3 regions of the Methylobacterium nodulans ORS 2060 genome follow, and region 3 is predicted to be linked to each of the others. Evidence: riboswitches for the same ligand, from Rfam matches in the RefSeq annotation. Region 3 holds a riboswitch; each other region holds the start of a gene.

Region 1 (7,616 bases), 760 kb from region 3:
CCTGCAGGGGGCCTCGACAGCCAGGATGGAGGATGCGGCCCTTGCGCGAAGGCAGCCTCCTCTAGGCAGGCCGGTGCTCGGCCGGCCCGATGGCGCGTCAGGCGCGGGGTGGCTTGTGGGGCGGGGCGGTGGTGCGGGCGTAAGCCCTGTCGTCGGTCCGGGCGTAGGCGATGCTGCCTGCCTGCGGCCTGCCGGCGAGGGGGCACATCCCGGGCGCTACGGCCTGAAGATGGCAGGCGCAGTGGACGCAATGGGCGAGGAGGCCGGGATTCGGCGCGTCAGGGCTCGCGCCTTCGACCACGAGGGCCGGGTGGATGGCCGCGTGGCTTGGCGCCTCGCGAGCCGAGGGTTCCGGGGCGGGGAGGGCGAGCAGCAGGACGAGGACGAGCGCGACGGCCCGCATGACCGCGCGCCACCAGGGGCCCGCATCGCGGCGGGCGCTCTCAGGCAGCGGGCTGGTCACGGCGAGGGTCACGGGTGCTCCGATCCTAGCGGCCGGATTCGAGGCTGTGGCGGCCCTTCCCGGCCTCGCCGGCCGGGGGCTTGAGCGACATGGGTCGCCTGCAGCTTTCCGTCGACGGGGAAGCCCAACTTAGCCGAAAGCCGGCTGTCGCCGGAAGGCCTCAAGTTCGACGGTCTTCTGCTCGTTGCCGCCGGCACGACGAGCCTCAAAGGCGGCCCTGCGGCCCCACAGATGCCTCGATCGAAACTGACGTGGGTGGAAGCGGCTCCGCTCCTCATGCTGAGGTGCAGGCGATCGCAGATCGCACTGGCGATCGAAGATCGCGCAGGCTGCCTCGAAGCACCCCTGAACGTTCATCCAAGATCCGGGTGGCTGGGAACATCGGTCAGCCGTGCTTCGAGGCTCGCTTCGCTCACGCCTCAGCATGAGGAGCGGAGCCGCTTCCACGCACCTCAGGGTCGATTGAAGGCCGGTGGGGCTGCCATAGGGGGCGTTCATTCAGCCGGTGTCATCCGTCCCTCGCCGTCCCACGACCGATTCGCATGCCCTGTCACCCCGCCGCGAGGGCGAGGAGCGCATCGCAGGCGACGTGCCGTTCGAGATGCTCGGCCAAGCGGTCGAGAACCGCGTCGATCCCGGCCTCGTACGCCTCTCCCGCGGAGGACGTGCCGAGCCGCTCGAGCCAGAGGGCGCGCTGGCGGTCATCCGCGAAGAGACCGTGGACGTAGGTGCCGCAGACCCGGCCATCCGCCGATACCGCCCCGTCCGGGCGACCATCCGCGAAGCGCAGGAGCGGGCGCGCGGCGTCGGGCCCCCGCGTCTCGCCGAGATGCATCTCGTAGCCGCAGAAGGGGGTTTCGTCGGGCAGGCTCGCGCCGGTCACGGCGGCGAGGCGCTTGTCCGGCGTCATCACGGTCACGACGTCGAGGAGACCGAGCCCGTCCACGGCCCGCACCTCGCCCTCGATCCCGTGCGGATCCTCGATCCGCCGGCCGAGCATCTGGTAGCCGCCGCAGAGGCCGAGCACCCGGCCGCCCCGCCGGACATGCGCCGCGAGGTCGATGTCCCATCCTTCAGCCCGGAAGGCGATGAGGTCCGCGATCGTGGTCTTGGAGCCCGGCAGGAGGACGAGGTCGGCCTCCGCCGGCAGCGGGCGCCCGGGCTCCACCAGGACGACGCTCACCCCCGGCTCCGCCCGCAACGGATCGAGGTCGTCGAAATTGGCGATGCGGGGGAGCACCGGCACCGCGATCACCCGGGCCCCCGGGCGCGCCGACGGGCGCACCGAGCCCTTCAGCCCGAGCACGTCCTCGGCGGGAAGCCGCGCGGCCTCGGGGAAATGCGGGATCAGCCCGAGGGCGGCCCAGCCGGTGCGGGCCGCGATCAGTGCCATGCCATCGGCGAACAGGCTCGGATCGCCCCGGAAGCGATTGACCAGGAAGCCGCGGATCATCGCGGCATCGTCCGGATCGAGCACCGCCTTCGTGCCGACGAGGCTCGCGATCACGCCGCCGCGGTCGATGTCGCCGAGGAGCACCACGGGCGTCCCGCTCGCGCGGGCAAAGCCCATATTGGCGATGTCGCCGGCCCGCAGATTGACCTCGGAGGCCGAGCCCGCCCCCTCGACGAGGACGAGGTCGGCCTCCGCCCGCAGGTGGTCGAAGCTGTCGAGCACGGCCGAGAGCAGGCGCGGCTTCCAGGCCTGGTATTCCCGCGCCTTCGCGGTGCCGACCCGGCGGCCCTGGACCACCACCTGCGACCCGGTCTCGCTCTGCGGCTTGAGCAGAACGGGATTCATGTGGACGGAGGGCGCCACGCAAGCGGCCCGGGCCTGAAGGGCCTGCGCCCGCCCGATCTCGCCCCCCTCCGCCGTCACCGCGGCGTTGTTCGACATGTTCTGCGGCTTGAAGGGTCGCACTCGCAGGCCCCGCCGCGCGAAGGCTCGCGAAAGGCCGGCCACGATCAGGGATTTGCCGACATCCGAGCCGGTGCCTTGGATCATCAGGGTTCGGGCGGTCATCGGCAGTTTTTTTCGCGGATCCGCGTCCCTCGCCGGGCAGGCGCTTGCGCGCAGGCGGGCCCCGCCCATGGGACCCCGGGGCGGCTCGGCTTTCCCTATGTCGTATGTCCGGACGGAGAAATGGTGTCCACTTCTCCTGGACATCCTCCAGCAGACCCGCCCTCCGCCACGAAGCGCGCCACTTGCCCGGGAGTGTGGCCCGCCGGCCATAGGTGACGGCCACGCTTCGCGCTAATGTCGCACTTATCCGTGCAATCAACCCGGACGTGCGCCGATGTTCAAGACTGTTCTCCTGACCGGCGCCGCCACGGCGCTCCTCGCCGGCGCGGCTAGCGCGGCCGATCTGCCCCGCCGCGAGCCGCCGCCGCCGGTCTTCACGCCGGTCCCGGTCTTCACCTGGACGGGCTTCTATGCGGGCCTCCATACCGACTACGTCTTCACCGATCGCACGCGCATCACCACGGTCGGCAACACGGCGGTCAATGCGGCCGCCGTCGCGGGCCTCGTCCGGGCGCCGAGGATCTTCACCGAGGTCGACGGCTTCGCCAATATCGGCGGCGGCTTCGGCTACAACTACCAGTTCACGCCGGGCAGCGGCGTCGTCGTCGGCGTCCAGGCCGACTGGGCCTGGACCGACCTGGAGAAGAACCGGGGCTATCTGAGCCCGACGGTTCCGGTCTTCGGGAGCGCCTACCGGCAGGGCCTTGGCTGGCTCGGCACGCTGGTCGGGCGCGCCGGCTATGCTTTCGACCGCTTCTTCGTCTACGGCCTCGGTGGTCTTGCGTATGGCGACGTGACGACCGGCGCCACCTTCTTCAACCCCGGCGGCGTGGTCGCCTATACGGGCCAGATCACCGACTTCAGGACCGGCTTCGCCTATGGCGGCGGCATCGAGTACGCGATCCCCGACGACAGCTTCCTCGCGAGGCTCAACGTCCTGAGCCTCATCGGCGTCCAGTCGGCCGCCGTGACGATCAAGGCCGAGTACCTCCACTACGACCTCGGCAGCCGCAACGTGCTGATCAACAACACCGGCCTCGCCGGTTCGCCCGGCTCCTTCACGTCGCGCTTCCGCACCGAGGGCAACCTGGTGCGGGCCGGGTTCAACTACAAGTTCAGCGGACTTTGATACCAACGGCCCGGGCTGCTGACGCAGCAGATGCTGACGCAGCGGGCCGTTGAGCCATCTCGAATTGTCGACACCAAGCCTGCGGCTTGGCGAAAATTCGAGAACGGAACCACCGGTCACAAGAAAATGACCGGTGGTATGAGCCGTCACCGGGAGGGGATCAGAACTCGATCCCCTCCTGCGCCTTCACCCCCGCGGCGAAGTGGTGCTTGACCTGGCCCATCTCGGTTACGAGATCGGCGGCCGCGACGAGATCGGGCTTGGCATTGCGGCCCGTGACGACCACGTGGAGGTCGGGCCGCCGCTCGCGCAGCACCGCCACCACCTCGTCGAGGGGCAGGTACTCGTAGCGAAGCGCGATGTTGAGCTCGTCGAGGATGAGCAGGCGGATGCTGCCGTCCTGCATCAGTCGCTGGGCCTGGGCCCAGGCGGCCTCGGCGGCCGCCACGTCCCGCGCCCGGTCCTGGGTCTCCCAGGTGAAGCCCTCGCCCATCGTGTGCCACGCCACCTGATCGCCGAACCGGTCGAGGGCGAGGCGCTCGCCGGTCTCCCAGGCGCCCTTGATGAACTGCACCACGCCGACGCGCCAGCCGCGGCCGAGCGCCCGCAGCATCAGCCCGAAGGCCGCCGTGGACTTCCCCTTGCCCGGCCCGGTATGGACGATGAGCAGGCCCTTCTCGATGGTCTTGCCCGCCACCTCCGCGTCCTGAACCGCCTTGCGCTTGATCATCTTGGCGCGGTGTCGGGCGGCCTCGTCGTCGCTGTCCATCCTCATTCTCCCTTAACCACGAGCGGCAGGCCCGCCACCACCAGGACGACCCGGTCGGCGATGGCGGCGAGCCGTTGATGCAGGCGCCCGGCCTCGTCGCGGAAGCGCCGGGCGAGCGCGTTGTCTGGCACGATGCCGAAGCCGACCTCGTTCGAGACCAGGACCAGAGGCCCGGGATGGCGCGTGCAGGCCGCGACGAGAGCCCCGGTCTTGGCGGCGAGATCGGCCTCGTCCAGCAGGGCGTTGCTGAGCCACAGGGTCAGGCAGTCGACGAGGACAGGCCGTCCGGGCGGTGTCGCACCGAGCACCCCGACGAGGTCGCGCGGGGCGTCGCGCGTCTCCCAGCCGGCGGGCCGGCGGGCCCGGTGATCGGCGATGCGGGCCCGCATCTCATCGTCGTAGCCTTGCGCGGTCGCGACGTAGATCCAGGGCGCCGGCTCCGCCTGGACAAGGCTTTCCGCATAGGCGCTCTTGCCCGAGCGGGCGCCACCGAGAACCAGGGTCAGCCGCGGCCCCCTCGTCGCCTCACCCGCCACAAAAAGCCCCTCCTCCATAAATCCAAGCCGTGCTCCCCTTCGGCCGCCCTCGCGCGGATTGCAAGCCCGGGCCCGACCCGCTACGGTCTCCCGCGACGGTGCCTCGGCAACGAGGTGAAAAGGGAACGCGGGACGGGGCTGATCCCCGAAAGCCGCGGCTGCCCCCGCAACTGTGAGCGGCGCGGGCCCGCCATCGGCCACTGGAGCGATCCGGGAAGGCGGCGGGCACCTCTCGCAATGCCGCGAGCCAGGAGACCTGCCGTCACCCGCTTCCTCTCGACGCCGCCGGCGGGGCGGCAGGAGTTCGTCATGGTCGCTGTCACTCGTACCCTTTCTCCCGTGCTCGCCGGCGAACGGCTGAATGCGGTGCTCGTCGCCGCCATCCTCGGGCTCGGCCTGCTCTTCATGTCGGGCTTCTCGCCGGCGGCCGCGCTGCACAATGCCGCGCACGACTGGCGCCACGCGCATAACTTCCCCTGCCACTGAGCGACCGCTCGCTCACATCGGTGCTCGCCCCGCCCGGTGCTTCGGCGCCGCGCGGGCGTTCGCCCATGCGGGATTTGCCGCCATGACGATCCGACTGCTCTCCGCGGCCCTCGTCGCGGGATTCCTGGCCGCCTGCGTGGCGTCCGGGCTGCAATTCGCCCTGACCTCGCCGCTGATCCTGGAAGCGGAGAAGTACGAGACCCATGCGAGCCTGGAGCCCGTGCAGGCCTCGTCGCTGATCGTGCTCGCCCATGCGGGGTCGGAGCACGGGGCCGGCCACGGGGCCGGCGCGGAGACCGAGGAGTGGCAGCCGGCGCCCGGTCTGCCGCGGCTCGCCTTCACGGCGCTCGCCACGCTGGTGAGCGGGGTCGGCTATGCGCTGCTCCTCGGGGCGGTGCTGCTGGCGACGGGCCGCCCGGTGACGCGCGGGGAGGCCCTGCGCTTCGCCATCGGCGGCTTCCTCGCCGCGAGCCTCGCGCCGGCAATCGGCCTGCCGCCGGAACTGCCCGGGATGGGCGGGGAGGCGCTGGCGCTCCGGCAGACCTGGTGGATCGCCACCGCGCTGGCCACGGCGGCGGGCCTCTATCTCGTCGCGATCCGGGGCGGCGCACTGGCGGTGGCGACCGGGCTCGCGCTGATCGTGGCCCCGCATGTCTGGGGGGCGCCGCACGTGGCCGAGAGCAGCGCGCTGCCGGCCGCAGTCGCGGCGCAGTTCGCGGCCCGCTCGATCGCTGTCGCCTTCGCCTTCTGGGCGGTGCTGGGCCTCGCCTTCGGCTGGGCCTGGGATGCGGTCGCCCGCAAGCCTGCGGCGTGAGGACCGGGCGCATGGCCGTCACCCTCTATGTCTGCACCACCTGTCGGGCGGAATCCGATCCGCCCGACGGGCCACGGGCCGGCGCCCGCCTGCACGCTACGCTTGCCGAAACCCTGGCCGGGGAGGGCGTGCGGGTCGAGCCGGTGGAGTGCCTGTCGGTCTGCAAGCGGCCCTGCACGGTGGCGGTCTCCTCGCCTGGCCGCTGGACCTACGTCTATGGCGACCTCGACCCGGCGAGCGCCCCCGCCATCCTGCGCGACGGGCTGTCGCGCTACACTGCCGCGCCGGATGGTCTCGTGCCCTGGCGCGAGCGGCCGGAAGCCTTTCGCAAGGGCGTCATCGCCCGCATCCCCCCGTTTTCCGCATGAATCTGCTTCAGAAGATTCCCTGTACGATCGTCACCGGCTTCCTCGGGGCGGGCAAGACCACGCTGGTGCGCCACGTGGTGGAGCACAATGACGGGCGGCGCCTCGCGATCATCGTCAACGAGTTCGGGGATGTCGGCTTCGACGGCTCCCTGCTCGCCTCCTGCGGCGTGCCGGGCTGCGACGAGGATGCGGTGGTGGAACTGCCGAACGGCTGCATCTGCTGCACGGTGGCGGACGACTTCGTGCCGGCCCTGAACCGGCTCCTCGACCGGCCGGAACCCCCGGAGCACATCCTGATCGAGACCTCGGGCCTCGCCCTGCCGAAGCCCCTGGTCCAGGCCTTCAACTGGCCGGCGATCCGCTCGCGGGTGACGGTGGACGGCGTGGTCGCGGTGGTGGACGGGCCGGCGGTGGCGTCAGGCGCCTTCGCGGAGGATCCGGAGGCGCTGGCCGCGCAGCGCGCCGCCGACCGATCCGTCGATCACGACAACCCGCTGGAGGAGGTGTTCGAGGACCAGCTCCTCTGCGCCGACCTCGTCGTGGTGAACAAGGGCGACCTTCTCGACCCGGAGAGCCGGGCGCGGGTGCGGGCGGAGATCGAGGCGCAGTTGCCGCGGGCGGTGAAGCTCGTCGAGACGGCGCATGGCGCGATCGACCCGCGGGTGCTGCTCGGCCTCGAGGCCGAAGCGGAGAGCGATCTCGCCTCCCGGCCCTCGCATCACGAGACCGAGGAGGACCACGACCATGACGATTTCGAGAGCGTGGCGATCCCGGTCGGGGCGGCGGGCTCGCCGGACGACCTCGCGGCCCGGGTGGCCCGGGCCGCGGAGGTGCCGGGCGTGCTGCGCATCAAGGGCTTCTGCGCCGTGGCCGGGAAACCGATGCGGCTGGTGATGCAGGGGGTTGGCCGGCGCATCGCGCATCACTACGACCGGCCCTGGCATGCGGGCGAGCCGCGCGACGGGCGGCTGATGGTGATCGGCCTGTCGGGCTTCGACCGGGATGCGGTCACGGCAGCCCTGCAGGGCTAG
Region 2 (7,616 bases), 1.7 Mb from region 3:
GACCGGCACCGCGTCGTAGGCGTCGAAGGCTAGGCGGATCGCCATCAGAACCGCACCGTCAGGGTGCCGGTGACGCGCCGCGGCGAGCCCGGATAGACCCGGAACACGTTGAGCGAACTCTCGTAATAGGTGGTGTCGAACACGTTCTCGACGTTGAGGCCGAAGCGGACGTTCTCGTAGCGGTAGTAGGCCAGCGCGTCGGCCGCGACGTAGGCCGGCAGGGTGAAACCGGTGCCGGCCGCGTCCCCCGCCCGCGCGCCGACCCCGCGCAGGCCGGCGCCGACCCCGAGCCCCTTCCAAGGCCCCTCCTGCACCTCGTAGACCGCGAGCAGGCTGCCGCTGTGCCGCGGCACGTTGATGAGGGCTGCGCCCACCGGCAGCACGTTGTCCTTCGTCACCACCGCGTCGGCGTAGACGTAGCCCGCCAGGATCTTCAGCTCCGGCGAGAGCTGGCCGGCCGCGGTCAGCTCGAAGCCCTGACTGCGCACCGCACCCGCCGCGAGCGAGAAGCCGCTGTTGGCGGGATCGGGGGTGAGCACGTTCTCGCGCTCGACCCGGAACGCCGCGCTTGTGAGGTTCAGGGCTCCGCCGAAGAGGTCGAGCTTCGCGCCCACCTCGTAGCCGAGGCCGGTCTCGGGCTCGAACGGGCCGGAGCGCGCGGCCGCCGCCGCATCGACCCCGATATTCGGCCGGAAGCTCGTGCCGACATTGGCGTAGAGGGCGAGGTCCGGCAGCGGCTGGTAGACGAGGCCCGCCCGCGGCGTCGCGGCGACCCGCGACTGCTCGGTCAGGCCGCGCGGGACGCGCTCCAGGAAGGACTGTTCGAAGAAGTCGAACCTCACGCCGAGGAGCGCCTTCCACTCAGGGCTCAGCACGATCTGGTCCTGCGCGTAGAGTGCGGTGTTGGTCACCCGCTCCAGGGTGTTGCGCGGGATCGTCAGCGGCGGCCGCGCCTGGCCGTAGACGGGCGCATAGATGTCGAGGGCGTAGGGGCTCTGGCGGAAGTTCGAGCGGGGAGACACGGTGCGGCTGTCGGTGCTCTCGCGCTCGAAGCCGAGGAGCAGGGTGTGGCCGATCCCGCCGGTGTCGAAGCGCCCGACGAGTTCGGCCTGGCCGATCGCCACGTCCCAGCGGTAGTCGCGGAAGTTGCGGTCGCGGGAGACCGTGCGGTTATCGGCCGCGATGGCGCGGACCTCGGCGGCCTCGCCCACCAGCGAGCCGGTGTTGAGGTAGGTGGCGAGCCGCATCTGCCAGTCGGCGTCGAAGCGGTGGTCGACGCGCACCTGCATCGCGTCGGAGGACTGGTTCACGCTCTGGCCCGGCTCGCCGAGGAAGCGGGAGATCGGCAGGAAGCCGAGCTGCCGGTTGATCGCGATCACGCCGCGGTCGAAGACGACGCGGTTGCGCAGGAACTCGGTCTCGACCGTGATCCTGGTATCGGGCGTGACCTGCCAGCTCAGCACCGGGGCGACGAGGAGCCGGTCGCCGTCGACGAAATCACGAAAGCTGTTCTGGCGCCCGGCCGCGAGGTTGAGGCGATAGAGGAGCGTCCCCTCCTCGTTGAGCGCGCCGCCCGCATCGAGGGTGCCGCGGACCTGCTCGAAGGAGCCCCACAGGCCGCCCATCTCGACGAAGCGCTCGGCCGTCGGCTGCTTGGTGATGATGTTGACGAGCCCGCCCGGGTCGCTGCGGCCGAACAGGCCGCCGCCCGGCCCCTTGAGCACCTCGATCCGCTCGACGTTCTGGGTGTCGGGCGGGGGCGGATAGCCGCGGTTGAGCGGGAAGCCGTTCTTGTAGATCTCCGAGGTGGCCACCCCGCGCACCGCGTAGCTGAACAGGGTCAGGCCGCCGAAATTGTTCTGCTGCGCCACGCCCGGCGTGTAGTTGAAGACGCGGTCGACGCGGGTGGCGGCGAGATCCGTGATGACCTCGCGCGGGGCGACGGTGACGACCTGCGGCACGTCGCGCTGCGACGTGTCGGTCTTGGTGCTGCTCACCGCCCGATCGGCGCGGAAACCGGGTGTCGGGCCGATCAGGCTGATCGCGCCCGAGGCCGCTGTCGGGGCGCCGGGCCCGCGCCCCTCCACCACCACCTCCTCCAGGGCGATGGTCGATTCCTCCGCGAACGCATCCGACCCGGGCGCGCCGACGGCCACGGCCGCCGCGAGCACCCAGTGCGGCCTGCGCCGGAGGCGCACCGACGATCGTCTCGTGCGCTCCCCGAAGCAGGGAGAGGGCTGTTGGATCATGGCCGGGCTCAGACGAAAACTCACTGGTGCGCTCAAGGTTGTCGAGCGTTCGCCCAGGGATTGCCTGCGCGGATGGGCCTTGGGAGTGCCGCACCGCTCATGCGCTCCACCGGGACACCCCGCCCGAGAGTCGTGACCATGCCAAGGCAGGTCTCCTGGCTCGCGGGTCGCCGCTTCTGCCTGGCCTTCCCAGTGCTACGCACCAGTGACCGTGTTCGGCAGAGCTCGCCGCTTACAGTTGCGGGGGCAGCTTCGGCTTCGCTCCTTGAGAGCCCACCGAATTCCCTCTTATCCCGCAGGCACGAACCCACGGGAACCTTGGCAACGAGACCTTTGCCGCGACGAGGCGGCGGGTCAACACGCTGCGGCATGTAATGTAATATTGTTACGACTTATGTGACCCGGAGAGCACAGCCTTCCCGGCAGGGATGCCGCGAGCGGGGGCCGCAGGACCGGGCGCCCGCTCCGCGGCAGCCGCAAAGGCGCTTACGCAGATGTGTCTGTGCCGATACAGTCCGCCGCCGGCGCCCAAGGTTTCTGTGGGGAAGGCGTGAGGATTGTCCGATCGGCCCGGCTCTGGCTCAAGGACGGAACCTCGGACAAGCTCTACGAGGTCGATCTGGTCGAGAACGACGCGCTTGCGATCGCACGCTCGTCTATGGCACGGCCGGCCTTGCGACGATGGAACTTGGTGCAAGGGGACCCATTGGCACGGCCGCCGGCAATAAGTGGAAGACCGGCTACCTGGTCAGTGCCGGCATCGAGCATGCCCTCACCGACAATCTGTCGCTCAAAGGTGAATACAATTATGTGTGACTTACTCAGGACTTCAAGATCGGCAATGACAAGATAGAACTGACCGACCACATCGTGAAGGCCGGCATCAACTATCACTTCTGAGATCAGATCGGCGGGCCATGGCAGGAATCCAGCGGGATCTACTGAGGATCAATGCCGCCAATCCTGTCATGGCTGATCTCTACCTCGGCAATGGTCCACCCTGAAGCAGGTCTTGATCCAACGGAGGACGGATCCGATGGGAGTGAACCGCGCCGGGTTTCTCGCGGCTCGCCTGTCGCCTCAGGCGAACTGGTCCGGTCCGAACACCCGCCGGTGCGGGGGAAGTTCCCAGACGGTCTCGATGAAGGCGAGTTTCGCGGCCCTCTCCGGGTCGAGCGCCGCGGTCCGCGCGGCGTCGCAGGTGAACCAGGCGTCCACCTCGACGACGTCGCCGTCGAAATGGTCGACCGGGGTGATCCTGCGCAGGGCCAGCCCGAAGGGCTGCAGCAGCCGCACGAGGTCGTGCAGGAGCTTCTGGCCCTCGTAGATTGGGTAGAGGTGCGCCTTAAGCTTCACGCCCAGGCAGTGGGACAGCGTGTCGCCGAAGCCCTCCAGCACCTCGTACTCGAAGCCCTGCACGCCGATCTTGATCACCTCCGGCAGGGGCGCCTCGCCGCAGCGCACGAGGGTGTCGTAGCGCACGCAGTCGACATCGACCGTGTGGGTGACCCGGAAAGCGGGCTCGATCGAGTACCGCCGCAGCAATTCGCTGTTCGGGGCGAGCAGCGAGGTGCAGTCGAGGCTCTTGGCGACGTTAAGGGTGCGCCGCTCGGCCCGGTTGCTCAGCGCCCGCTCGAGAACGATCCCGCCCGGGCGCTGCGCGATGCGCTCGCGGATGGCGGCCGCCTCTGGGGGGTTGGGCTCGAACACCACCGGCCGGACGCTCTCGAGGTAGGGCTGCCACTCTGGCCCGATGCCGCCGAGCCCGCCGATGTCGACGAAGACGACGGGCGGGAATCTCGGCTTGAGCGCAACCTCCGGCGGGAGGCTGGGGAACGACCGGGTGATCTTCCCCATCCAGAGGTCGGCGACGGCGCCGATGTCGATGACGACGGCACCGCTCTTCTTCAGCTTGTGGGCGTAGATCTTGCCGAGCATCCCGGCCGCGACCAGGAACAGCTGCCCGCGGCGATCGGCCGGGCGGTCGAGTTCCTCGCACAGCTCACGGAAGCGGTGCGGCCAGTGCGCGCCCTCGACCGCCTTGGCGCCGAGCGTCTCCTGGTGGATCTGCTCGCCGGGTACCTTGTGGTGCTCGACCTCGCCGATCCCGTAGGTGCGCCGGAGCGCCTCAGGCAGGTCGTCATGACAGCTGATCAAGCCGACCCGCTTGCGGCCGCGCAGCAGCCGCGCCAGGGTGCCGCTGAGCAGCAGGTCGTAGTGCAGCACAGCGCTGTGTGCATCGAGGTTCTGGCGGCCCAGGCCGGGTCGCGGTCGGCGAGCATCAGGACCTTGCGCATCGTGTTGACCACCCAGGCGATGCCGCGCCGGGATCCGAGCCCGTACTCGTGGTCGACCAACTCCGCCCAGATGCCGCCCAGGGAGTCCGCCGCCGGGATCGCCTCGTTGAAGGCCTCGATCGCCCGGGTGAACTCCGGATCGTCGAGGACCGACTCGTCCTTGAACCAGATGTCGACGAACTCGCGGCGGTTGGCGCGGTAGTAGTCGCAGTGCGCGGCCTCGTCATCGGCGTCGATGATCGTGCAGGATCCCTCACCGTCGCCGAGGCGCAGGAACAGGTACGGCGACCCGATGTCGAGGGCTCTGACGATCTCCCTCTCGAGGTCGGCGAGGCTGGCGCGGGCGAACCGCTCCTTGACCTCATCGAGCATCCGCCTGGCCTGGTTGTAGTCGAAGCGTGAGAAGAGATCGACGAACTGACGATGGATCGCCGCCTCCCGGGCGAGTTCCGGGAACCGGGACTCGACCTCCGCGATCAGGCTCAGCGCCCGCTCTGCATTGCCGATCCGGACGTGCTGGGCGGCCGTGAACAGCACCATCTCGCCGGGGAGAGCCCCGTCGCGGTGGGCCGCGTCGAGGTAGGGGACGGCGCTGCGGGGGTCGCCGCAGTGGATGCAGACGTTGTTGGCGAGATGCCTCAGGCACGGGCCCCAGAACTCCGGGAACGACATGAACCGCGTCGACACCCGCAAAAGCGCCTGCAAGTCGTTGCCGCGGTGGATGAAGTAAGTGATGCGCAGGGGCACGATCCGGAAGTCTTCCTCGGCAGCGCGAGACAAGATGTAGCTGTAGAGGTTCTCCTGATCCGCATGATTTCCCGACTGAAGAATGCGGGCCCATTCCACGATCGTTTCGTCAGAAATCATCGTCCTCTCTCTTTCGTTGCCCGGTAACGGCTGCTTGCGGGCAAAGACGATCCATAACCGCAGAAGGCGTGCTGCGATTTTCATTACATGAATTTCCTTGACTAGACTTAAATTCCTTGATTAGACTTCCGCCGAGGGCCGGGCGGGCGCTGTATCGTTGCCTACGCGGGTATTTTTCTCATGCGCTCTGCTCCCCCCAGCCGGCCGCCTGGGTCATTCAACCGGTGCTAGTACTCCAGTTTATTCGAGCAACGTCGATTACGCAACGGCATTCGGGCCACGGCGACACCCCCTTGCGCGCAAGCTCGGATCGGCTTGCCAGGCGCGTTCGATTGCGCGACATACCTTGCGCGCTAGACCGCACCGTACCTCACCAGAACCCGTCGATCTTGTCGCCCGGGTCGTGGACCTGATCGGCGCTCAAGCGGCCGCAAAAAGCGCTTACGCAGATGTATCTGTGCCGATACAGTCCGCCGCCGGCGCCCAAGGTTTCTGTGGGGAAGGCATGAGGATTGTCCGATCGGTTCGGCTCTGGCTCAAGGACGGAACCTCGGACAAGCTCTACGAGGTCGATCTGGTCGAGAACGACGCTCTTGCCTCCGACCACCGTTTCCTCGTCAACGTGCGGTATGGCCGCCGCGGCGCGCTCCTGCGGGAGGGATCGAAGACGCCGGCCCCCATCACGCGCGAGGCGGCCGACAGGCTGTTCGACAGCATCGTGGTGTCCAAGCTCAACGGCGGCTACCGCCGGGTGGATCAGCCGGCGGCGGGGCTCGACGCCGAGCCCCGGGGCGCTCCGGGCGATGCGGCGGCGCTCGGCGGCCGCGGGCATGTGCTCATGGCGCGGCTCGAAGCCTGCCTGCGCAGCCCCTGGCCCGCGAAGGAACTCGACCGGCTGGTCTGGCGCATCGGCGAGCTGCGCCTGGCGGCGGCGGGGCCGGCGCTGATCGCGCTCGCGGGGCGGCAGGGCCCGGCGCGGGCGAGCTACTCCCTGGTCTGGGCGCTCGCCCGCGCCGCCGGCGGCGGCGCGGCGCCCACCCTGGAGGCGATCGCCGCGGGCGCCACCGAGACGATTGTGCGCGACCTCGCCCGCTTCGCCCTCGTCTCCCCGCTCGCGGGCGACGCGCGACGGCCCGACGGCGGCGGCGATCTGCCGGAGCCGGTCGCCCGCGCGGCGCAGGCACGCAACCCCGACGCCCTCCTCGGCGCGCTGACGGACCTCGCCGGACGCGAGCCCGTGCGGGTCGGAAATACCCTGGTGGTGCTCGGCCGCATGGCGCAGGGCGATCCGGCGCTTCACGCCGCGCTTGCCGCGACGCTGCTCCGGCTGCCGGCCCGGCCCCCCTACCTCATCGGGCTGCGGCGCCTGTTCAAGCACGCCGAGATGGCGGACGACGCGGTTTTGTTCGCGGTGACCGCCCACCGGTTCGAGACCGCGCAGCCGATGTATTCCGCACGCCGCTCGGGAAGCGGGCGGCCCTACGTGCCCGAGCTGAGGATGGCGGTGCCGATCGCCGAGGTCCACGGCGCGCCGGACGCTCGCGTCGGCCTGTCGGAGGCGACGCTCTTCTACTTCAAGCGCCGCATCTGGCGCGCGCTGCGCAAGCGCGCCGAGGTCGCCGATCCGGCCTTCGCCGAACTCGCGGCGGCCTTTCTCCTGTCGCTTCGCCCGCAGGACATGGCACGGCCGACCACCCGCACCTCCTGGCGGCGGGAAGAGAACGGGCGCTGGAGCCGCGAGGACCGGGTCTCGGGCCCGCTCGCCCGGAACTGGACGGCAAGCCAGCTCCTTTGCCGCAACGATCCGGCCATCCGGCTGCGCTACGGCAGCCTCACGGCGCAGGAAGCACCGGCGCGCGGCGAGGCCCCCGGCACCCGCCCGGAAGCCTTCCCGTCCCTGTGGGACGCGCGGCCGGACCTCGCCCTCGACCTCGCCGCCGACAGCGCCTGCGAGCCGGTCTCGCGTTTCGGCGTGCGGCTGCTGAAGGCCGCGCCCGATTTCCTGCGCGCCGCGCCGCCCGCTGCGCTCGCCCGCCTCCTGCGCGCTACTGACATTGCGGCGCAGGGGATCGGCTTCGCGGAGGCGCGCGACCGGCTCGCCGCGGGCGACGCCGACCCGGCGCTGCTTGCCGCCCTGCTTGCGGCCGAGGCGCCCGAGGCAAGGCGCCTCGCCGCCACCCGCATCGATGGTTTTTCGACGCTG
Region 3 (7,616 bases):
GATCGGCCGGACGGCGCTGCCGGTGGTCAAGATGCTCGGCGCCACCCTGGCGCGCCCGCAGCTCGCGAGCAGCATCATCCTGATCGTCGGCCACACCGATGCCAAGGGCTCCGACCGCGTCAACCAGCTCCTGTCGGAGCGCCGGGCGGAGGCGGTCAAGCAGTACATCGTGCAGAATTACGGGGTGCCGGCGGGCAACCTCGTCGCCGTCGGCTACGGCAAGAGCCGTCTCAAGGACCCGGCCAATCCCCTCGCGCCGGCCAATCGCCGCGTCACTGCGGTGAACATGTCGGCCGTGAAGTCGGCCGCCCGGGAGTGATCCGGCAGGCGCCCGATCGCGTCTCGCCGAGCGGATGGCGGAGGAGTAACACAATCCGCCGCGCGGGGCCGCCTTAAGGCCGCCACGCGCTCGTGACCACGCACGGGAGCCGCCCGCCCCGGAAGGCGGGCCGCGCTCGCGCGAGGTGCATGATGGTCGTCCGGTCCCGTCCCGGCCTGGTTGAGGTTTTTTTCACGCTCCAGGGCTCGATCCTGCCGAAGATCGTGCGGCAGGTGGCCAGCATCACGGCCATCGCCTGCCTGGTAGTCGCGGTCGAGCGCCACTGGCCGCAGCCCTTCCCGGGCACCGAGGGAATCGGGCCCTTCACGCTCGTCGGGCTCGCGCTCTCGATCTTCCTCAGCTTCCGCAACAACACCTGCTACGACCGCTGGTGGGAGGCGCGAAAGCTCTGGGGGTCGCTCATCGCCGAGACGCGCGAACTCGCGCGGCTGATCGGCGTGCTCCTGCCCGGCCCCGACGAGGCGGCCACCCGGACCGCGAGCCTGCGGCGGCTCGCGGGCTTCGCGCATGCCCTCCATGCGCGCCTGCGCGGCCTCGACGAGGCCGCGGCGGCCCGGCCCTGGCTGCCGGACGGGGAGGGGGCGGGCCTGGCCTCGCGCGCGAGCTCCGCGGACGCGGTCCTGACCGCGCTCTCCGCCGACCTCGCCGCTGCCATGCGGCGCGGCGCCCTCGGCGATATCCTGTTCGCGCAGGCCCAGGCCCGGATCGCGGCCCTGTCGCAGATCCACACGTCCTGCGAGCGCATCCAGTCGACCCCGCTGCCCTTCGCCTACTCGCTGCTGCTCTACCGCACGGCCTGGCTCTACTGCCTGCTGCTGCCCTTCGGGCTCGCCGCCTCCCTGGGCTGGGCGACCCCGGTCGTCGCCGCCCTCGTGGCCTACACCTTCTTCGGGCTCGACGTGCTCGGGGACGAGCTGGAGGAGCCCTTCGGCACCGAGCCGAACGACCTGCCCCTCGACGCGATGCTGCGCATGATCGAGCGCATCGTCTGCGACGCTCTGGGCGAGCCCATGCCGCCGCTCCTTGCGCCGGAAGGGTGCGTGCTGCACTGACACCCGCGCGAAAAAGGTGCGCGGCTGCGGATCGCCGTTGCGCGGCCCGGCTCCATTTCGCCCTGGGACCGGCCCATGGTCGGGCCGACAGAGCCGGAGCGCCTCGACGATGATCCCCATGCTGGACCCTGCGACCCTCACCGTGTTCGTCACCGGCGCGACTGCCGGCTTCGGGGCCGCGCTCTGCCGCCGTTTCGCCGAGGCCGGGGCGCGGGTGATCGGCACCGGCCGCCGCCCCGATCGGCTCGACGCCCTCAAGGCCGAGCTCGGCGAGCGCTGCCACGTGATGCAGCTCGACGTGACGGATCGCGATGCGGTCTTCGCCGCGGTGCAGGCCCTGCCGGCCGGCTTCGACGCCCCCAATGTCTGCATCGCCAATGCGGGGCTGGCGCTCGGCCTCTCGCCCGCCCACGAGGCCGAGATCGACGACTGGGACCGGATGATCGCCACCAACGTCAACGGCCTCGCCTACACGGTGCGGGCGCTCCTGCCGGGCATGGTGGCGCGCGACGAGGGGCATATCGTGCTCCTCGGCTCGGTGGCGGGCGACTACCCCTATCCGGGCGGCAACGTCTACGGGGCGACCAAGGCCTTCGTGAAGCAGTTCGCCCTCAACCTCCGGGCCGATCTCCTCGGCCGGAACGTGCGCGTGACGAATATCGAGCCCGGCATGGCCGAGACGGAGTTCTCGCTGGTGCGCTTCGAGGGCGATGCCGACCAGGCCGCGAAGACCTACGAGGGCCTGACCGCGATGTCGGCCGAGGACATTGCCGAGACGATCTTCTGGTCCTGCATCCTGCCGCGCCACCTCAACATCAACCGCATGCAGATGATGCCGGTGATGCAGGCCTTCTCGCCCTTCGCGGTGAAGCGGGGCTGAGCGCGCCTTGGCGCGCGCCTCAGGCGAGACGGCGGCGCAGCCGCCGCCAGCCGAGCACGACGCCGCTCACCGAGACGATCAGCCCGAGGGCGCTCAACAGGCCGATCACCGCCTGCCGGGCGGGCGGGTGGCGCAGGAGCGGCCCGACATCGAGGGTGTGCAGGGCGTCGAACAGCCAGCGGTTCGCCCGCCTGCTGCGGTCGATCCGCCCGAGGATCTCGCCGGTGCCCGGATCGACGTGGAACCATGTGGCGGCGGGATCGGCGAAGACGAGGCGCAGCACCGGCAGGCGCGGCGCCCCGTGCCGGTCCGACCAGTAGGCATCGGGCGCGTCGAGCCGCAGGGCCGTCGCGAGCGGGGCCTCCGGCAGGAGGCCGCTCGCCGCCGCCAGGATGCGGTCCTGCGTCACTTCCGTGCCGCAGCAGGGCCGGACGCCGTCGGGCCCGGCGGCCAGCACCAGCGGATGGCCGCCGATCCAGGCGAAGCGGAGTTCGACGCTGCCCGGCGGCGCAAGGGCGAGGGTCTCGCGGCCCGGCGGGAAGGCCGGGGCAGCCTGCCCGGCATAGCGGGCGAGCGCCGCGGCATCGGGCATGCGCGGGCCGAACCAGTGGTTCGGGTTCATCGACAGCCAGCCGCTGAACACGAAGGTGACAACCGCAAGGCCTCCCGCCACGCCCGCAAGGTGGTGCCACGCGCGCCAGCCGCGATAGGGGGTGAGCCTTTTTCGCCGCAGGCGCAGCAGGCCGAGGCCGAAGCCGCTCACCGCCGCCGCGAGCGCCATGCCGGAGAGCCACAGCACCACCTCCCGCCAGAGCGCGGCCTCGGCCCGCAGGGGCGTGAGATAGATCCAGTGCGGCACGGCCCCGAGCCAGTTCCACACCCGCTCGGCCCGGGTCGTGTCGAGGGCGAGTTCTCCCGTGCCTTCCGAAAAATAAAGTTCCGTCCCGGCCGGGTCGCCGAGCGCCACGACCCGGAACGGGCGCGAGGCATCGTAGCGTGCCGTGACGGTCCACTGGTCGCGTTCCACCACGCCGCGATCCTCGACGTTCCGCGCCGCCGGGTGTCGGCGGGCGAGGGCGAGCGCCGCTTCCGCACTCAGCGGCGGCAGCGGCGCGCCCGTGACCGCGGAGAGCACAAGCCGGCGGCCATCCGGCCCCGTGAGGCGGTAGACCGGCTCGTCGTCCCGCATGGAGAGGGTGAAGGCGGCCGGAAAACCGGGGAGCCCCGCCAGCGCCTCCTGCGGCCCGAGCCGCACCGCATCGAGGGCAAGCGGCGGCAGCGCCGCCCGGCGCTCGGCCTCCGTCAGGGCGGGGAAGCCGACGAACAGCATCACCAGCCCGGAGACGAACCAGACGGCGAAGAACAGCCCGGCCGCGATGCCGAGCCAGCGATGGCCGAGATGCAGCCACCGTTTCATGGGCTTGGACCACCGCATCCGTCAGAACGTCACCTGATAGGCAAGCTCGACCGAGCGCGGGGGCCCAAGCAGCCAGGAATTGGTGTTGCCCGAGACCGCGTAGATCCGGTCGGTGAGGTTGTAGCCGCGCAGCGACAGGCGCGAATCCGGCGTCACCTGCCAGTCGAGGCTGGCATTGACGAGCGTGTAGCCGGGCCGGCGCGCGGTGTTGGCGAAGTCGCTGAAGACCGGGCCGACATTGTTGAGGCCGAGCCGCGCCACCCAGCCCGGCGCGAAGGCGTAGGCGATCCAGACATTGGTGACGCGCTGGGGCACGTCCTTCGGAACATTGCCGGCGTAGGATACCACCTGCCCTTTCACCCGCTCGGAGAAGGCGTCGTAGCGCGCCTGGAGCAGGGCGGTGTTGGCCTCGATGCGCCAGTGATCGTCGAGGGCGAAGGACAGGGCCGCCTCGACGCCCCGCGCGGATTGCCGGCCGACCTGCCGCGACTCACCCGGCCGGTCGGGATCGGGGACCAGCAGGTTGTCCTTGGCGATGTGGTAGGCGGCCAGCGTCCACTCGCCTCGGCCTCCCGCGAAGATGCCCTTCGCGCCGACCTCGACCTGCCGGCCCGTGGCGAGGTCGAACTGCGCCTGCGAGACGGTGGTGGTGATGAGGCTGCCGAGCGGATCGGCCGCGGTCGCGTATTGCGCATAGAGCGCGAGGTCGGGAACGGGGTTGTAGACGGCGCCGACCCGGTAGCTCAGGGACTCGAAGGTCTTGGTGAAGGCGGTGCCGGCGAGCGGCCGGGCGACGGAGACGGTGGGCGCGTCGAAGCGCACGCCCGTGATCAGCGCGAGCTGCGGCGTCAGCTCCAGCCGGTCCTCGGCGAAGACCGAGGCTTGGTTCACCCGCGAGATGATGTCCCGGCGCGTCCCGGCGAGGTTGAGGAAGGAGCCCGGCACGGGGAGAAAGGGGTTGACGAAGCTCACGCCCTCGAAGGGCGCGTTGCTGTCGCGGTCGAAGGCGATGCGGTTCACATCGAAGCCGGCCACCACGGTGTTGGGCAGGCCGAACAGGCTCCCGCGGACAGTCGCGTCGAAGCGGTTCCCGATCTGCTCCTGATGGTGGAGGATCTCGATGTAGTCGCTGCGGCGGATCAGCCCCGTCGCCGGCTGGAAGGTGTACTGCTCGACGTCGCGCCAGTGCCGCTCGGCGGAGAGCCGGTAGGCGGTGTTGCGGATGGTGACGTCCGGGCTCGGGCTCCACTCCGTGCGCAGCTGCGTCCAGTTGTCGAGCCAGGCCATGCGCGCATCGGCGACGTTGTAGTTGGTGAAGCGGATGCGCTCCGGCACGCGGGAGCCGATCAGCGGCGAGCCCCAGTAGCGGGTGGGCTCGTTGTAGCCGAGGTCGTGCGACAGGGTGAGGCTGAGATCGGGCGCGGCCCGCCAGGTGACCGCGCCGGAGAGCGCGAGGTTGCGGAAGTCGCCGTCCGGCCGGACCCAGCCGTCGGCGCGGTTGCCGCTGATGTTCAGCCGATAGGCCATCGCCTCGCCGATGGGCCCGCCCGAATCGAGGGCGAGCCGCGCCGTTCCGTCCGAGCCGAGGGCGGCCTGTGCCTCGTTCACGGGCGTGAAGACCGGCTTCTTCGGCACCACGTTGATCACGCCGCCGATGGCGCCCTCGCCGTAGAGCACGGAGGCGGGCCCGCGCAGCACCTCGATCCGCTCCGCCGACCAGGGGTCGAACGGGAAGGTGACGGTGCCGGCCCCGACATAGAGCCTCGTGCCGTCGTAGAGCTGCTGCACCGAGCCCGGCCCGGCGAAGCCCCGGCTGGTGAAGGAGAGATTGCCGTTGCCGGGATGCGCGATGCTGGTGATGCCGGTGGCGTTCTGCGTCACCGCATCCGCGATGGTGGTCTGGCCGCGCGCGCGGATGGTCTCGCCCGAGATCACGTCGAGGCTCGCCGGGGTCTGCAGCGGGGTCAGCCCGAGGCGGCTGCCGGAGCGGGCCGGCGCGGAGAGGGCGAGGCCGGGCGGCGGCCCCTCGCGCAGGCGGCCGGCCACCTCGATCATGTCGAGGGGGATCTCCTCGGCGCCGGCCGGCACGGCGAGAAGGAGGGCGAAGAGGGAGAAGCGGGAGGAGCGGAGCGCGGTCATGCGGGATCCGAAGCGGGGCGTCGGACCCGTCCTTAGCCGAAGCGGCGCAGAATGTAACGTTATAACGTTACGTATGGTCCGGCGGCGACGATCCCAGTCTCTGCGGTGCCTTGCGGCAGCGGAGCGGGGCGCATGTCGGCGGGCAGCGGCAGGCAAGGCGGGACAGGCGACGCATGTGGCACGTCACCGCGAGCTCAAGCCGACGGCCGCCGCGCGCCCGCTCCGGCTTCCACCAGGACACCCCGCCCGGCGTGCTCGCGTGTGACCACGGCTGACGGCAGGTCTCCTGGCTCGCGGGTCGCCGCCCCCCATCGTCTTCCCAGGGCAGACCCCAGTGACGTGGTGATGGAGGGCTCGCCGCTTACAGTTGCGGGGGCAGCCGCGGCCTCGGGCGCCAGCCCTCACCGCGTTCCCTTTTGATCCCCAAGGGGAACCGTCGCCGCATGCGTAGCCGTACGGATGCCCCGCGGTCAATCGCTGCCGGACCGCGGCCAAGGGCGCTGACGCCGGGCCGCGCTCCGCCGGAGCCCGCGAGCCTCGCCTGCCATCCGCGGCGACCGTCGCGGCTCACCGGGTCCCCCGGGCGGCGGGCTTGATCCGGATCAAGGCAGGGCGCGGCCCGCCCGGCCAAGACGAATCCGGACGACGCCGTTCCAGCCGTCTCTCCGTGCAAGGATCTCCCGATGAGCGCTCAGGTTCTGACTTCGACTGCTGCCCAGACCGTGCCCGCCCCGCAGGTCCGCTTGGCGACTGGCACTGCCGCGGGCGATCTTCCCACCTTGACCGCGCTCGGGCTCGCGATCGCCGCCACGCTGGTCACCGAGGTTCTGGTCTGGCTCGTCCTGTGAGCGCCTCCGAATAGATCGCGATGGCATCCGCGTAGGTGACCTCCCGCGGGTTGTTCACGAGGAGGCGGGTCTGCTTCATGGCGTCGGTGGCGAGCCGCGGCAGATCCGCCTCGCCGATGCCGATCGCGGCGAGCGAATCCGGCACGCCGCAATCGCGGCAGATCGCCCCGAGGCTCTCGACGAAGCGGGAGGCGGCCTCCGCCGGAGGAAGCCCGGCTGCCGCGGGGTCGAGGATCGGAGCGAGCTCGGCATAGAGTGCCTGCGCGGCGGGCAGGTTGAAGCGCATCACGCCCATCAGCACGAGGGCGTTCGAGAGCCCGTGCGGCACGTGGAAGAGGGCGCCGATCGGGTAGGCGAGCGCGTGGACCGCGGCGACCGGCGCGTTCGCGAAGGCCATGCCGGCGAGCATCGAGCCGAGCAGCATGGCTCCCCGTGCCGCACGGTCCGAGCCCTCCCGGCAGGCGGTGCGGATGTTCCCCGCCAGGAGCGTCAGCGCCTGCCGGGCGAACTGGTCCGACATCGGGTTCTTCTTGTGGCGGCTCGTATAGGCCTCGATGGCGTGCACCATCGCATCGATGCCCGTCGCCGCCGTCACGGAGGCGGGGAGGCCGAGGGTGAGGTCCGGATCGAGCACCGCCCAGTCGGGCAGGAGGGCGGCCGAGACCACGCCCTTCTTCTCGGTCGTCGGCGTCGTCACGATCGCGATCGGCGTCACCTCGGAGCCGGTCCCGGCCGTGGTCGGCACGAGGACGAGCGGGAGGCGCTGCCCTTTGGCGAGCCCGACGCCGTAGAGCGCGTCGAGGGGCTCGTCGCTGCGCGCCAGATAGGCGACGAGCTTCGCCGTATCGAGGGCCGAGCCGCCGCCGATCGCGAGCACGAGGTCCGTCCCCTCCGCTCGTGCCCTTGCCGCGGCGGCCTCGATGACCGCCGCAGGCGGGTC

Evidence for each region. Region 3 has a riboswitch for cobalamin ahead of MNOD_RS06790 (TonB-dependent receptor). Riboswitches for the same ligand answer to the same signal wherever they lie in the genome.
Region 1: another riboswitch for cobalamin. It lies ahead of MNOD_RS10350 (CbtB domain-containing protein); the one in region 3 lies ahead of MNOD_RS06790 (TonB-dependent receptor).
Region 2: another riboswitch for cobalamin. It lies ahead of MNOD_RS14855 (TonB-dependent siderophore receptor); the one in region 3 lies ahead of MNOD_RS06790 (TonB-dependent receptor).

What each region holds. Positions count from the first base shown of each region.
Region 1 covers NC_011894.1:2,249,146-2,256,761, forward strand. The annotation lists gene MNOD_RS10325 (hypothetical protein) at 98-475, opposite strand; gene MNOD_RS10330 (cobyric acid synthase) at 1,014-2,465, opposite strand; gene MNOD_RS10335 (outer membrane protein) at 2,758-3,612, shown strand; gene cobO (cob(I)yrinic acid a,c-diamide adenosyltransferase) at 3,773-4,381, opposite strand; gene cobU (bifunctional adenosylcobinamide kinase/adenosylcobinamide-phosphate guanylyltransferase) at 4,384-4,917, opposite strand; cobalamin riboswitch at 4,997-5,195, shown strand; gene MNOD_RS10350 (CbtB domain-containing protein) at 5,227-5,403, shown strand; gene MNOD_RS10355 (CbtA family protein) at 5,486-6,217, shown strand; gene MNOD_RS10360 (DUF1636 family protein) at 6,229-6,585, shown strand; gene cobW (cobalamin biosynthesis protein CobW) at 6,582-7,616, shown strand.
Region 2 covers NC_011894.1:3,234,948-3,242,563, reverse strand. The annotation lists gene MNOD_RS14860 (hypothetical protein) at 1-45, opposite strand, end outside; gene MNOD_RS14855 (TonB-dependent siderophore receptor) at 45-2,249, opposite strand; cobalamin riboswitch at 2,378-2,585, opposite strand; gene MNOD_RS41510 (FkbM family methyltransferase) at 3,330-4,475, opposite strand; gene MNOD_RS14845 (hypothetical protein) at 4,403-5,413, opposite strand; gene MNOD_RS14840 (hypothetical protein) at 5,919-7,616, shown strand, end outside.
Region 3 covers NC_011894.1:1,485,747-1,493,362, forward strand. The annotation lists gene MNOD_RS06770 (OmpA family protein) at 1-319, shown strand, start outside; gene MNOD_RS06775 (bestrophin family protein) at 472-1,392, shown strand; gene MNOD_RS06780 (SDR family NAD(P)-dependent oxidoreductase) at 1,502-2,272, shown strand; gene MNOD_RS06785 (PepSY domain-containing protein) at 2,292-3,689, opposite strand; gene MNOD_RS06790 (TonB-dependent receptor) at 3,711-5,828, opposite strand; cobalamin riboswitch at 6,088-6,280, opposite strand; gene MNOD_RS46200 (hypothetical protein) at 6,512-6,676, shown strand; gene MNOD_RS06795 (iron-containing alcohol dehydrogenase) at 6,645-7,616, opposite strand, start outside.